DNA from 2 places in the Streptomyces sp. 7N604 genome. Region 1 is predicted to be linked to the other one. Evidence: riboswitches for the same ligand, from Rfam matches in the RefSeq annotation. Region 1 holds a riboswitch; the other holds the start of a gene.
The links. A riboswitch is a leader RNA that binds a small molecule or an ion and turns the genes downstream of it on or off. The one in region 1 is predicted to bind thiamine pyrophosphate.
Positions count from the first base shown of each region.

Region 2: it holds a riboswitch for thiamine pyrophosphate, as region 1 does, so the genes downstream of both, thiO (glycine oxidase ThiO) here and ACTWP8_RS06405 (thiamine ABC transporter substrate-binding protein) in region 1, are expected to answer to the same signal.

Region 1 covers NZ_JBQQBX010000004.1:250,378-257,073, reverse strand. The annotation lists gene ACTWP8_RS06420 (hypothetical protein) at 1-334, shown strand, start outside; gene ACTWP8_RS06415 (ABC transporter ATP-binding protein) at 401-1,420, opposite strand; gene ACTWP8_RS06410 (ABC transporter permease) at 1,421-3,034, opposite strand; gene ACTWP8_RS06405 (thiamine ABC transporter substrate-binding protein) at 3,106-4,182, opposite strand; TPP riboswitch at 4,178-4,287, opposite strand; gene rlmN (23S rRNA (adenine(2503)-C(2))-methyltransferase RlmN) at 4,331-5,500, opposite strand; gene ACTWP8_RS06395 (phosphatidate cytidylyltransferase) at 5,624-6,696, opposite strand, start outside.
Region 2 covers NZ_JBQQBX010000018.1:71,416-78,111, reverse strand. The annotation lists gene metF (methylenetetrahydrofolate reductase [NAD(P)H]) at 1-393, opposite strand, end outside; gene thiE (thiamine phosphate synthase) at 538-1,209, opposite strand; gene ACTWP8_RS20685 (Rv2175c family DNA-binding protein) at 1,368-1,733, opposite strand; gene ACTWP8_RS20680 (NAD(P)/FAD-dependent oxidoreductase) at 1,902-3,074, opposite strand; TPP riboswitch at 3,303-3,415, shown strand; gene thiO (glycine oxidase ThiO) at 3,413-4,630, shown strand; gene thiS (sulfur carrier protein ThiS) at 4,627-4,827, shown strand; gene ACTWP8_RS20665 (thiazole synthase) at 4,837-5,634, shown strand; gene ACTWP8_RS20660 (SRPBCC domain-containing protein) at 5,782-6,270, shown strand; gene pknB (Stk1 family PASTA domain-containing Ser/Thr kinase) at 6,445-6,696, shown strand, end outside.

The DNA.
Region 1 (6,696 bases):
GCCGCTGGGAGTGCTCTGCGCGGTCGCCTCGGGCGCGCTCGCCGCGACGCAGCTCTACGGGACGGCGCTGGACTCGACGGGCGACCGCCCCTTCGGCCCGCTGACGGGGGTCGGCGCCGCGCTGGTGATGGCCTGCGCCACGGCGACGGTCCTCACGGTCGCCCTGGAGACCAAGGGCGCGCGCAGCGACACGACGGCGGCGCTGCTGCGGATCGGCGCCTCGCCTGCGCTGCTGCGCCGCGCGGCGGCCCTGCGCGGCGCGGTGATCGTGGCCGTCCTGGCCCCCATTTCCTGGGCGGTAGCCGAACTGGCCGCCCTCCCCCTCTCCCACTGACCGCCGGTTGTGGGCACTCGTTCCGCCCCAGCGGAACGGCTGCCCACAACCGGCGTCAGGTGACGGTTACAGCACCACGACATCTTCCGCGGCGAAGGTCGCTCCAACGGTCTCCCCCGGCTCCGGCGCATCCCGCAAAGCGCACGCGGCCTCCAGCCGCGGCCCCTTCTCCGGCTGGAGGAGAAGCGCAACGTGATTGCCCCGGAACGTGCGGCCCGCCACCGCGCACGGCAGGCCGTCCGTCGCCGCGGTGAGCCGCACCCCCGCCGGCCGTACGAGCAGCCGGCACGCGCCGTCGCCGGTCCCGGCCGGCACCGGGAGCTTGCCCCACGGCGTCTCCGCCGCCCCACCGCGCACCGTCGCCCGTACCACGTTGTCGAACCCGAGAAAGCGCGCCACGAACTCCGAAGCGGGCCGCTGCCACACCTCCAGCGGCGTCCCGGTCTGCTCGATCCGGCCCTCCCGCATCACCACCACCCGGTCGCCCAGCGCGAAAGCCTCCCCCTGGTCGTGGGTGACGGCCAGCACCGTCGTCCCCAGCCGGCCGAACAGCTCGCGCAGCTCGACCACAAGACGTTCCCGCAGACTCCGGTCGAGCTGCCCCAGCGGCTCATCGAGCATCAGCAGCTTCGGCTCGGGCGCGAGCGCCCGCGCCAGCGCGACCCGCTGCTGCTCGCCGCCCGACAGCGCGGTGACCGCCCGCCGCTGCGCCCCCGGCAGGCCGACCAGATCCAGCAACTCCGCGACCGTACGCCGCTGTTCGGCCCGCCCCACCCCGTGCATCCGCAGCCCGAAGGCCACGTTGCCGCCGACGTCCCGCTGCGGGAAGAGCTGATGGTCCTGGAACATCAGCCCCACCCCGCGCCGGTGCGCGGGCACGCCGCCCACGTCACGGCCCGCCAGCAGCACCCGCCCCGCGTCCGCCCGCTGCAGCCCGGCGACGACCCTCAGCAAGGTGGACTTGCCGCTGCCGCTCGGCCCGAGCACACAGACCGTCTCGTGCTCGGCGACCTCCAGGTCCACCGAGTCGAGCGCCGCGCGCCCGCCGAAGCGTACGGTCACCCCGTCCAGTCGCAGCAGAGGCATCTAGAACTCTCCAGAACGGTCGGTGCGGATGCGCTCGAGCGCCAGCAGGGCGGCCGCACACACCAGCATCAGAATCGTGCTCAGCGCCATCGCCTGCCCGTAGTTGAGCTCCCCCGCCCGCCCCAGGAAGCGGGCCACGGCCACCGGCAGCGTCGGGTTGTCGGGCCGCGCGATGAAGACGGTCGCGCCGAACTCGCCGAGCGAGACGGCGAACGCGAAGCCCGCCGCCACCAGCAGCGCCCGCCGTACGAGCGGCAGGTCCACCTCGCGCCAGGCGCGCAGCGGCGAGGCGCCGAGCACCGCGGCCGCCTCGCGCAGCCGCTCGTCCACCGCTCGCAGCACCGGCAGCATGGTCCGTACGACGAACGGAACCCCCACCAACGCCTGGGCCAGAGGCACCAGAAGCCAGGAGGACCGCAGGTCGAGCGGCGGCTCGTCCAGGGTGATCAGAAAGCCGAAGCCGACGGTGACGGCGGACGTCCCGAGCGGCAGCATCAGCAGCGCGTCGAAACCGCGGACCAGCTTTCCCGCGCGGCGGGTCAGCGCGGCGGCCGCGAGTCCGCCGATCACCAGCGCGATCGCCGTCGCCACCACTGCGTACCGCAGCGAGTTCCAGACCGCCTCCAGCGGGGCCACGACGAAGGTGCCGCCGCTCTCGGCCGCCGACTGCAGCGCCCGGTAGAAGGCGAACCCGTACCCGCCGGGCCCGGCGAGCGAGCGCTCCACCAGCACGCCCAGGGGCAGCAGGATCAGCAGCGCGACGACCGCCAGCACGCCCGCCAGCAGCGCCCACTGGCCGGGCCCCCGCGGTCGGCGGGCGGTCGAACGGGCGTCGACCAGACTCAGGGCGGTCTCCCGGCGCCGCACCGTCCACGCGTGCAGCGCGAGGATGGCGGCGACCGCGGCGAACTGTACGAGGGTGAGGACGGCTGCGGTCGGCAGGTCCAGCAGCTGCGCGGTCTGCCGGTAGATCTCGACCTCCAGCGTCGCGTAGCGCGGTCCGCCGAGGATCTGCACGGCGCCGAAGGAGGTGAAGGTGAAGAGGAAGACCATCAGCGCGGCGGCGGCCACGGAGGGCGCGAGCGCGGGCAGCGTCACCCTGCGCCAGGCCGCGAACCGGCTCGCGCCGAGCACCCGCGCCGCCTCCTCCTGGCCCGGGTCGAGCTGCGCCCAGAGCCCGCCGACCGTACGGACCACCACCGCGTAGTTGAAGAAGACATGCGCGAGCAGGATCGCCCAGATCGTGGTGTCGAGCCGGAAGCCCCACAGCTCGGCCAGCATTCCGCCGCGCCCGAGCAGCGCGAGGAAGGCCGAGCCGACGACGACGGTCGGCAGGACGAAGGGGACGACCACGACCGCCCGCAGCAACTCCTTGCCGGGGAAGGCGAAGCGCGCGAAGACGTACGCGGCAGGCAGCGCGATGACGAGGGTCAGCGCGGTCGAGGCGGCCGCCTGCCAGAGGGTGAACCACAGGACGCGCAGGACGTCCGGGTCGGACAGCACCTCGGCGGCCCGGCTGGGCTGCCACTCCCCGCCTGCCCGGACGCCCCGGCCCACGATCGCGGCGACCGGGTAGCCGAAGAAGACGCCGAAGAAGGCCAGGGGCACGGCCATGAGGGCGAGCCGCACCGCCGTGTCCCTGCCCCTGGCTGCGCGGGGCCGGGCTCGGGCCGCCTTGGCGGTACTTACCTCAGGACCAGCGAGGACCACTGTTCGACCCACTGCTCACGGTTCTGCGCGATCTTCTCCGGCGCGAGCGTGGCCGGATCGTCGATCGTCTCCCCGTACTTGGTGAACACCTCGGGCAACTCGGCGTCCTGGCGCACCGGGTTGACGAACATCTGGAGCGGCACGTCCTCCTGGAAGCTCTTGCTCAGCAGGAAGTCCAGCAGCTTCTTGCCGCCCTCCTCGTTCTTCGCGCCGTTCAGCAGCCCGGCGAACTCGATCTGCCGGAAGCAGGTGCCGGTCGCGACACCGGTCGGGGCCTCCTTCGGCTGGGACTTCAGCTCGAGGACGCCGGCGGGCGGGCTGGAGGCGTACGAGACCACGAGCGGCTTGTCGCCCTTGCCCGCGCCGGAGAACCGGTCGTAGTAGGCCTGCTCCCAGCCGTCGACGACCTCGACGCCGTTGGCCTTCAGCTTCTTCCAGTAGTCCTGCCACCCGTCGTCGCCGTGCTCGGCGGCGGTGCCCAGCAGGAACCCGAGACCGGGCGAGGAAGTGGCGGCGTTCTCGGTGACCAGCAGGTTCTTGTACCGGGGCTTGATCAGGTCGTCGAAGGTCCGCGGCGGGGCGAGCTTCTTGTCCGCGAAGTACTTCCGGTCGTAATTGACGCAGATGTCGCCGGAGTCGACGGGGGTGACGCGATGCTCGTCCTTGTCGAGCTGGAGCGCCTCCGGGACCTTGTCGAGGTCCTTCGCCTCGTACGGCGTGAACAGCCCGGCGTCGAGGGCGCGGGACAGCAGGGTGTTGTCGACGCCGAAGAAGACGTCGCCCTGCGGGTTGTCCTTGGACAGGACGGCCTGGTTCACGGCCGCGCCTGCGTCGCCCCCGCGCAGCACCTCGACCTTGAAGCCGGTCTCCTTGGTGAACTCCCGCAGCACGGCCTTCGAAGCCGCGAAGGAGTCGTGCGAGACGAGGGTGACCGTCTTCGGCTTCGAGCCCTGGGCTCCGGAGTCGCCGGAGCCGCCGCACGCGGCCAGCGCCGGGACGCCGAGCACGCCGAGAAGCGCGGTGCCGACGGCACGCCGAAGGGTGGTGTTCATAGTTACGTTGACTCCCTACGCCGGTATTACCCGGATCAGGTCCGAGGGTCTGCGGCGTCGCGGTGCCGCACTCTCAGCGCTCTGTGCGCTCCCCTGTCGGAGTGTTCATTTGTACGAATGCACGGTATCAGTGCCCGGAATCGGCGCGTCAGCGCTCGCTCGCCGCCAGCTGACCGCAGGCTCCGTCGATCTCCTGCCCCCGGGTGTCCCGTACGGTCACGGGTACGCCATGAGCCTCGAGGGCGGCGACGAACGCCTTCTCGTCCTCGGGGCGGGAGGCCGTCCACTTGGAGCCGGGGGTCGGGTTGAGCGGGATGAGGTTGACGTGCACCCGGTGGCCCTTGAGGAGCCGGCCGAGCAGGTCGGCCCGCCACGCCTGGTCGTTGATGTCCCTGATCAGCGCGTACTCGATGGAGATCCGGCGGCCGGACTTCTCCGCGTACTCCCAGGCCGCGTCGAGCACTTCGCGTACTTTCCAGCGGGTGTTGACCGGGACCAGGGTGTCGCGCAGCTCGTCGTCCGGCGCGTGCAGGGACACCGCGAGCCGGCACTTGAAGCCCTCGTCGGCGAAGCGGAGCATCGCGGGGACGAGGCCGACGGTGGAGACGGTGATCCCGCGCTGGGAGAGGCCGAGGCCGTCGGGCTCGGGGTCGGTGAGGCGGCGGATGGCGCCGACGACCCGGTTGTAGTTGGCGAGCGGCTCGCCCATGCCCATGAAGACGATGTTGGACAGCCGCGCGGGCCCGCCCGGGCTGCGTTTTCCTTCGGGGGACACTGCGGCCGGCTGCGGCTGCGCCGCGGGCCCAGACCCCCCGAATTCGCCGTCCCTGAGTGCCCGCATCCCGTCGACGATCTGGTGCACGATCTCAGCGGTCGACAGGTTGCGGTCGAGGCCCGCCTGTCCCGTGGCGCAGAACGGGCAGTTCATGCCGCAGCCCGCCTGCGAGGAGACGCACATGGTGACCCGGTCCGGGTAGCGCATCAGGACGGACTCCACGAGCGTGCCGTCGAAGAGCCGCCAGAGGGTCTTGCGGGTGGTGTCGTCGTCGCAGGAGATGTGCCGCACCACGGACATCAGGTCCGGCAGCAGCCCCGCCGCCAGCTTCTCGCGCGCCGCGGCGGGAATGTCGGTCCAGGCCACCGGGTCGTCGGCGTACCGGGCGAAGTAGTGACGCGACACCTGACCGGCGCGAAACGGCTTCTCACCGAGCGCGGCCACGGCCTCACGGCGCTCGGCGGGGGTGAGATCGGCAAGGTGCCGCGGGGGCTTCTTGGCCCCGCGCGGCGCGACGAAAGTGAGTTCTCCGGGTGCAGGCATGGTTCAACCAGTGTCGCAGACGCGCGAAGGGCCCCGTGCCAGTGAGACGGCGAGGACCCTACGGACCGAAACCGCCGTTGAGGAACCCCCACGGCGGCGGCGGTTCAGCGCCACAGAGCCGCGTCAGCCGCCGCCCACGAAGATCACCAGCAGCAGCCACACCACCGGCGCCGTCGGCAGCAGCGAGTCGAGCCGGTCCATGATCCCGCCGTGGCCCGGCAGCAGTCTGCCCATGTCCTTGATCCCGAGGTCCCGCTTGATCATGGACTCGCCGAGGTCGCCGAGGGTCGCGCTGGCCGCGACCGCGAGGCCGAGCAGCAGACCCTGCCACCATCTGCCGCCGTCGATCAGGAACTCCATGCACAGCGCGCCCGCAGCCATAGCGAAGGCCACCGCACCGACCAGCCCCTCGCGGGTCTTGCCGGGGCTGATGCGCGGCGCGAGCTTGTGCCTGCCGAACCGCCAGCCGATGGCGTACGCGCCGGTGTCGCTGACGACCGTGAGCAGGAGGAAGGTGAGCACCCGCCAGGCGCCGTCCTCCGCGGCGAGCATCAGCGCCACGAAGGTGGCCAGGAACGGCACGTAGAAGGCCGCGAAGACCCCGGCCGTGACGTCTCTCAGGTAGTCCTCGGGAGGCTCCGCCATGCGCCATACGAGCGCGGCGAGCGCCGTGAGGGCCATGGTCACGAACGCGCCTTCCGCGCCGCGCAGATACCCGGCGACGACCATGGCGGCGCCGCCGACCGCGAGCGGCACCAGCGGGATGCGGATGTACTTCTTCTCCGACAGCCGGGAGGACAGCTCCCACAGCCCGACGACCACCGCCGCGGCGATCACCCCGACGAAGACGGCCTTCACGATGAAGAGCGACGCGATGATCACCACGCCGAGGCCGAGGCCGACCCCTATCGCGGCCCGCAGATCGCGCCCGGCCCGCTTCTTCTGCGGCGGTGTCGGCGGTTGCGACGGCTGAGACGGGGAGCCGCTGTGCCGAGCGGCCCCCCGGTCACGGTCGTCCTGGTTTCCGCCGGAGCCGGGCACGGTGGGCATGGGCCGAGTCTGCTGCGGGTCGGGCGTCCCGTGCGCGGGACCCGCCGAGGCAGACCCCTGGTCGGGCGGTCCCCAGAAGCCGGTGGGCGGCGGGACCGGCCCCCGGCCGCCCCGGGCTCCGCCGGGGGCGCCCCCATCGGCATGGG
Region 2 (6,696 bases), on a different contig from region 1:
CCACTCGCCCATCGGGTCGCCCGGCGGGTCCCCGCGCAGCGCCAGCATGTTCCGGATTCCCGCATCGGCGTAGCGGCCGATGATGTTGCGCAGGTCGGCGAGGGAGTGGTTGACGGCGGTGAGGTGGGCCACCGGGGTGAGGGTGGTGTCGGTCGCGATGCGCTCGGTGGCCCGTACGGTCCCGTCGCGGGACGAGCCGCCCGCGCCGTACGTCACGGAGACGAAGGTCGGCGCGACCGCCTCGATCCGGCGGATGGCGTTCCACAGGGTCCGCTCACCCTTCTCGGTCTTCGGGGCGGAGAACTCGAACGAATAGGACCGCCTGCCGGAGGCGAGGAGGTCACGGACGGTGTGCGCGCGGTCCGTCCTGGTGGACGCGGTACCAAGGGCCATAAAGGCAGGTTAACCAGCGGCTCGCTGCAGCCCCAACAAAAGGCGGACGATATGCCCGGTTAGCCCGGAACCTCGTCCACCACTCGGACAACTTGTCCGGTTACGCACCGCGGTCGGACGCGATGACGAGCTGCAGCGGGGCCGTCACGCACTGCGCTCGCGCAGCCGCTTCGCGAGGTCCGCGGTCGCCGCCCCCGGGTCGTCCGCGTCCGTGATCGCCCGGACCACCACGACCCGCCGGGCCCCGGCGTCCAGCACCTGGTCGAGATTGGACGCGTCGATGCCGCCGATCGCGAACCAGGGCCGTACGGGCTCCAGCGAGGCCGCGTAGCGCACCAGCGGCAGGCCGGGGGCGTGCCGTCCCGGCTTGGTGGGGGTGGGCCAGCAGGGGCCGGTGCAGAAGTAGTCGACGCCTGGCTCGGCGACCGCCGCGTCCACCTCCGCCTCGGCGTGCGTGGACCGCCCGATGAGCACGGACTCGCCGAGGATCGCGCGGGCGGCGGGCACCGGCAGGTCGCCCTGGCCCAGGTGCAGCACGTCGGAGCCGGTCGCGTGTGCCACATCGGCCCGGTCGTTGACCGCGAGCAGCTTGCCGTGCCGTCGGCAGGCGTCCGCGAACACCGCCAGATGCTCCAGCTCCTCGCCCGCCTCCATGCCCTTGTCGCGCAGCTGCACGATGTCGACGCCGGAGGCGAGGACCGTGTCCAGGAACTCGGCGAGGTCGCCCTGGCGCTTGCGCGCGTCGGTGCAGAGGTAGAGCAGGGCGTCGGCGAGCTGCACGCGCGCGGTGGCGGCTGCTGCGGCGGTGGTGGCCATGGGTTCCCCCGGATCGGCGGCGTACGGGTCGGCAGCGTGTGGGCCGGGGCGTCCCGGCCCGCACACCGTACGGGTTCACTGGATCGGACGGCGGCCGTCAGGCGCTCGGACGGCAAGCGCTCAGAGGCGAGCCCCCGGACGGCAAGCGCTCGGCAGCGTCAGACGGCGAGCGCCTGGGCACGGCGCTTCACTTCCGTGCCGCGATTCTCGCGCAGGGCCTGCGCGGGCGTGCCCGGCAGGCTCGGGTCCGGCGTGAAGAGCCACTCCAGCATCTCTGCGTCGGTGAAGCCGTCGTCCTTCAGGAGTGTCAGCGTCCCGGCGAGGCCCTTGACGACCTTGCCGTCGCCGACGAAGGCGGCCGGTACCTGCAGCACCCGGTTCTCGCCGCGGCGGACCGCGATCAGCTGGCCCTCCTTGACCAGCTGCCTGACGCGGGTCACCTCGACCCCGAGCCGTTCTGCGACGTCGGGGAGGGTGAGCCAGGCGGGAACGAGCGCATCGGTCTTCGTGTCAATCTCGGTCACGGGACCAAGCCTGCCATCCCGGACTGACAGCCGGTAGCGGAGCGCGGCCGGGCGGGCTCACCGGTTCCGGCAGACCGGGGGCACCTGTTCCGCCGGGCTGACGGCCCGGTTCCGCCCGTTCGGCCCGGCCCGCCCTCCGGCCCGTACGTACGTACGTAGCTCACGGTCTCAGCGGAGCACCGCCGACTTGAGCGGCACGGACGGGTCGGCGGCCCGGTCCGGGTCGATGCGCGCGCCGCGCTCGATAAGCCTGCGCCCCTGCGCCAGATCCCGCGGCCTGCCCACCGCGAGCAGCGCTACCAGCGCCCCGCCGCGCAGCCAGCAGACCGACCAGGAGGCCCCGTCCGGGTCGCCGCGCCAGACCGTGGCGTCGGCCGCGGCGTGGTGGCCCGCGTACTGCACGAACCGGCCGAACTGCTCGGACCAGAAGTAGGGCACCGGATCGTAGACGGTCTCCTCGGCCGCTCCCCCGGCGATGTTGGCGGCGACCGCGCGGGGCCCCTGGAGGGCGTTGTCCCAGTGGTGGACGAGGAGCCGTTCGCCGTACCGGGCGGACGGGAACGACGCGCAGTCCCCGACCGCGTAGACGTCCGGCTGGGAGGTGCGCAGCCGCTCGTCGGCGCGCACGGAGCCGTCGGAGCACAGCTCGACGCCCGAGCCCGCGAGCCAGGCGGTCGTGGGCCGGGCGCCGATCCCGACCAGCACCGCGTCCGCGCGCAGCCGGGTTCCGTCCTCCAGGAGCACCGAGCCCGGCTCGACCGCCGCCACCTTCGCGCCGGTGATCAGCCGGGCGCCGCTGTCGGCGTACCAGGCGGCCATGTGCTCGGTGACCTCGGCGGGAAGGGCACCGGCGAGCGGGCGATCAGCGGCCTCGACGACGGTGACGGGACAGCCCGCCTCGCGCGCCGCGGTCGCGAACTCCGCGCCGATCCAGCCCGCGCCGACCACGACGACCTCCTGCCTGCCCTCGAGGACGGGCCGCAGCCGCTCGGCGTCGTCGAGGGTGCGCAGCACGTAGATGCCGGGCCCCGCGTCGGTGCCGGGCAGCGTGATCGGCTCGGCGCCGGTGGCGATGACCAGCCGGTCGTACGGGACGGGCCCGGCTGCGGTCTCCAGGAGGTGGCGGTCGGGGCGGAGCGCCGTGACGTGGCGGCCCAGCAGCAGTTCGATGCTCAGGGCCGGGAAGTCGACCTCGAAGGCCGAGCCGTCGGCCTTGCCGAGGAGCACGGCCTTGGACAGCGGCGGCCGGTCGTAGGGCTGGTGCGACTCGGCGCCCAGCAGCGTGATCGTGCCCTTCCAGCCCTGCTCCCGCAGGGCGACCGCGGTCTGCACCCCGGCCATGCCCGCGCCGACGATCACGACCCGCTGCACTGGCTGCCTGTCCTCGCTCACACGATCACTGTAGGACGGCCGCGGGGGGCTGCCGGAGACGCGCGCATCGAGAGCTCTGACACAGCATCAAGTTGATCAGTGCGCCCCGGCCGGGGCGTGCCAGGGGTGGGAGCATGGGTGGCCTTGGGGCGCCGCTCCTCTACTGCCCTCCAGGGGCAGGCGTTATGGTGGCGAGCCAAGAGCACTCGCGGGAGCCCGGACGCACCGGGCTGAGAGGGAGGCTGGCCGGCCTCCGACCGTACGAACCTGATCCGGGTCATGCCGGCGAAGGGAGGGTCCTGATACCCATGCACGCGCCTGAAGGCACTGAAGGCAGCGGTGTGCGCGGTCCGCGCACGTCGTACGACGTCCTCGTCATCGGGGGCGGGATCATCGGTCTGGTCACGGCCTGGCGGGCGGCGCAGCGGGGCCTGCGCACCGCGGTCGCCGACCCGTCGCCCGGGGGTGGCGCCGCGCAGGTCGCCGCCGGGATGCTGGCCGCCGTCACCGAGCTCCACTACGGCGAGGAGACCCTGCTCGGCCTCAACCTCGCCTCCGCAGCGCGCTATCCGGCGTTCGCGGCCGAGCTCGAGGAGGCGAGCGGGCAGGACATCGGCTACCGCGCCTGCGGCACCCTCGCCGTCGCGCTGGACGCCGACGACCGGGCACACCTGCGCGAGCTCCATGCCCTGCAGCTCCGCCACGGCCTCGACTCGCAGTGGCTGACGGGGCGCGAGTGCCGCCGCCTCGAGCCCCTGCTTGCGCCGGGCGTGCGCGGCGGCCTGCGCGTGGACGGCGACCACCAGACCGACCCCCGCCGGCTCACCGCCGCGCTCGTCACGGCCTGCGAGCGGGCCGGGGTGGAGCTGCGCCGCGCCTGGGTCCGCCGGCTGTCCGTCGTACGGGACCGGGCCGCGGGAGCGGTCCTCGAGGACGGCACGGAGCTGGGCGCCGGGCAGGTCGTCCTCGCCGCGGGCAGCCGCAGCGGGCAGCTCGCCGGGGTGCCGGACGAGGTGCTGCCGCCGGTCCGGCCGGTCAAGGGGCAGGTGCTGCGGCTGCGCGTTCCCGGGGCGTACGCGCCGTTCCTGTCCCGGACCGTACGGGCGGTGGTGCGCGGCGGGCAGGTCTACCTCGTGCCGCGCGAGAGCGGCGAGCTGGTGGTCGGCGCGACCAGCGAGGAACTGGGCTGGGACACCACCGTCACCGCGGGCGGGGTGTACGAACTCCTGCGCGATGCCCACGAGTTGGTGCCCGGGATCACCGAACTGCCGCTTGTCGAGACCCGCGCCGGGCTGCGGCCGGGATCGCCCGACAACGCGCCCCTGCTGGGCCCGACGGCGCTGCCGGGGCTGCACCTGGCGACCGGCCACTACCGCAACGGCGTGCTGCTGACGCCGGTCACGGGCGACGCGATGGCCGAGGCGCTGACCACCGGCGAACTCCCCGGTGAGGCCCGGCCCTTCTCCCCCTGCCGCTTCACTTCCGCACCCCGCGCACCCCGCGTACTCCAGGAGCAGCCCGTATGACCGTCTCCGTGAACGGGGAACCCAGGGAACTCCCCGACGGCACCACACTCGACCGGGTCGTCGCCACCCTCACCACCGCCCCCTCGGGCGTCGCCGCCGCGCTCAACGAGACCGTGGTACCGCGCCGCCGGTGGCCCACCACCCCGCTCGGCGACGGCGACCGCGTCGAGGTCCTCACCGCGGTCCAGGGAGGCTGACCCCGCGACATGGCCGACGATCTCCTCACCATTGGCGGCACCACCTTCGGCTCCCGGCTGATCATGGGGACGGGCGGTGCGCCGAGCCTCGACATCCTGGAGCGCGCGCTGGTCGCCTCCGGCACCGAGCTGACCACGGTGGCCATGCGCCGCCTCGACCCGACCGTGCAGGGCTCCGTGCTGACCGTGCTGGCCGGGCTCGGCATCCGCGCCCTGCCGAACACCGCGGGGTGCTTCACCGCGGGCGAGGCGGTGCTCACCGCCCGGCTCGCCCGGGAGGCCCTCGGCACCGACTGGATCAAGCTGGAGGTGGTGGCGGACGAGCGCACCCTGCTGCCCGACCCGGTCGAGCTGCTCGACGCCGCGGAGACCCTGGTCGACGACGGCTTCACGGTGCTTCCGTACACGAACGACGATCCGGTGCTGGCCAGGAGGCTGGAGGACGCCGGCTGCGCCGCGATCATGCCGTTGGGCTCCCCCATCGGCTCCGGCCTCGGCATCCGCAACCCGCACAACTTCCAGCTGATCACCGAGCACGCGCGCGTGCCCGTGATCCTCGACGCGGGGGCCGGCACCGCATCGGACGCGGCGCTGGCCATGGAGCTGGGCTGCGCGGCCGTCATGCTCGCGTCTGCCGTCACCCGGGCCCAGGAGCCCGTACTCATGGCGGAGGCGATGCGGCACGCCGTCGAGGCGGGGCGGCTGGCCTACCGCGCGGGCCGGATCCCTCGGCGGCACTTCGCGGAGGCGTCCTCGCCCACGGAGGGCGTGGCCGCGCTCGACCCGGAGCGTCCGGCGTTCCGCTAGCGCGGGCACGCCGGCGCGGGCAGACGCAGCGCGGGCACGCCCGGTGCTGCGGCCGACCGGAGCACCGGCCTCTTGAGGCGCGGGCCTCCCCTGCTTCCCCGTCGCCGCGGCCCAGCAGGGCATAGCGTGGAGACGGAGGTGGTCCCCGTGGTGGCAGAGGTTGTCGACCGCATCGAGCGCGAGGTGTACGTCCCGGCCCCCGTCGACCGCGTATGGCGGGTACTCACCGTCGCCGAGCACATCCACGCCTGGTACGCCTTCGGCGGAGCCGAAGTGGACCTGCGGCCCGATGGCGCCCTGCGCTTTCGCTGGGACGAGCACGGCGAGTTCCACGGCCGGGTGGAGGTCGTCGACCCACCGTCCCGGCTCTGCTTCCGTATGGCCGTGAAACCCGACACACAGCCTGTCCACGGCGACTCCACCCTGGTCGACTTCCGGCTGTCCTCGGAGGGCGAGGGCACTCGCGTCACGGTGGAGGAGTCGGGCATCGCCGGGCTCGCCGCCCCGGACGAGGAGAAGGGCCGGCACGCCGAGTACGCGCGCCTGGCGTGGACCGCCGCCCTCGAGGAGCTGTGCGCCATCGCCGCCGCCACCCACGCCGACCCGCCGCCTCCGGGCGCCGCCCAGCACGTCTGATCCGGGTCCCGGCCCCGCCGTCCGTCCGGGCCCACGCCCGCGGCCCCCCGCCCACGTCCCCGTACCGCGTCCCCCGCGCCCCGTAAGGCCCGCGGTCACCGTTCGGCTGCAGTCGGGCGCCGGATCTGCCCTTGTGGGCAGGTGTGTCCGTGACGGCTCGTAGACTGCGTGACCGTGGATACGACCCTCCAGGACCCGCTCGTCGGGCAGGTGCTCGACGGCCGCTACCGCGTCGAGGCGCGGATCGCCGTCGGCGGCATGGCCACGGTCTACCGGGCCGTGGACACCCGTCTCGACCGGGTGCTGGCCCTCAAGGTGATGCACCCCGGCCTCGCCTCCGACAGCGCGTTCACCGACCGCTTCATCCGCGAGGCCAAGTCCGTCGCCCGGCTCGCCCACCCCAACGTCGTGGGCGTCTACGACCAG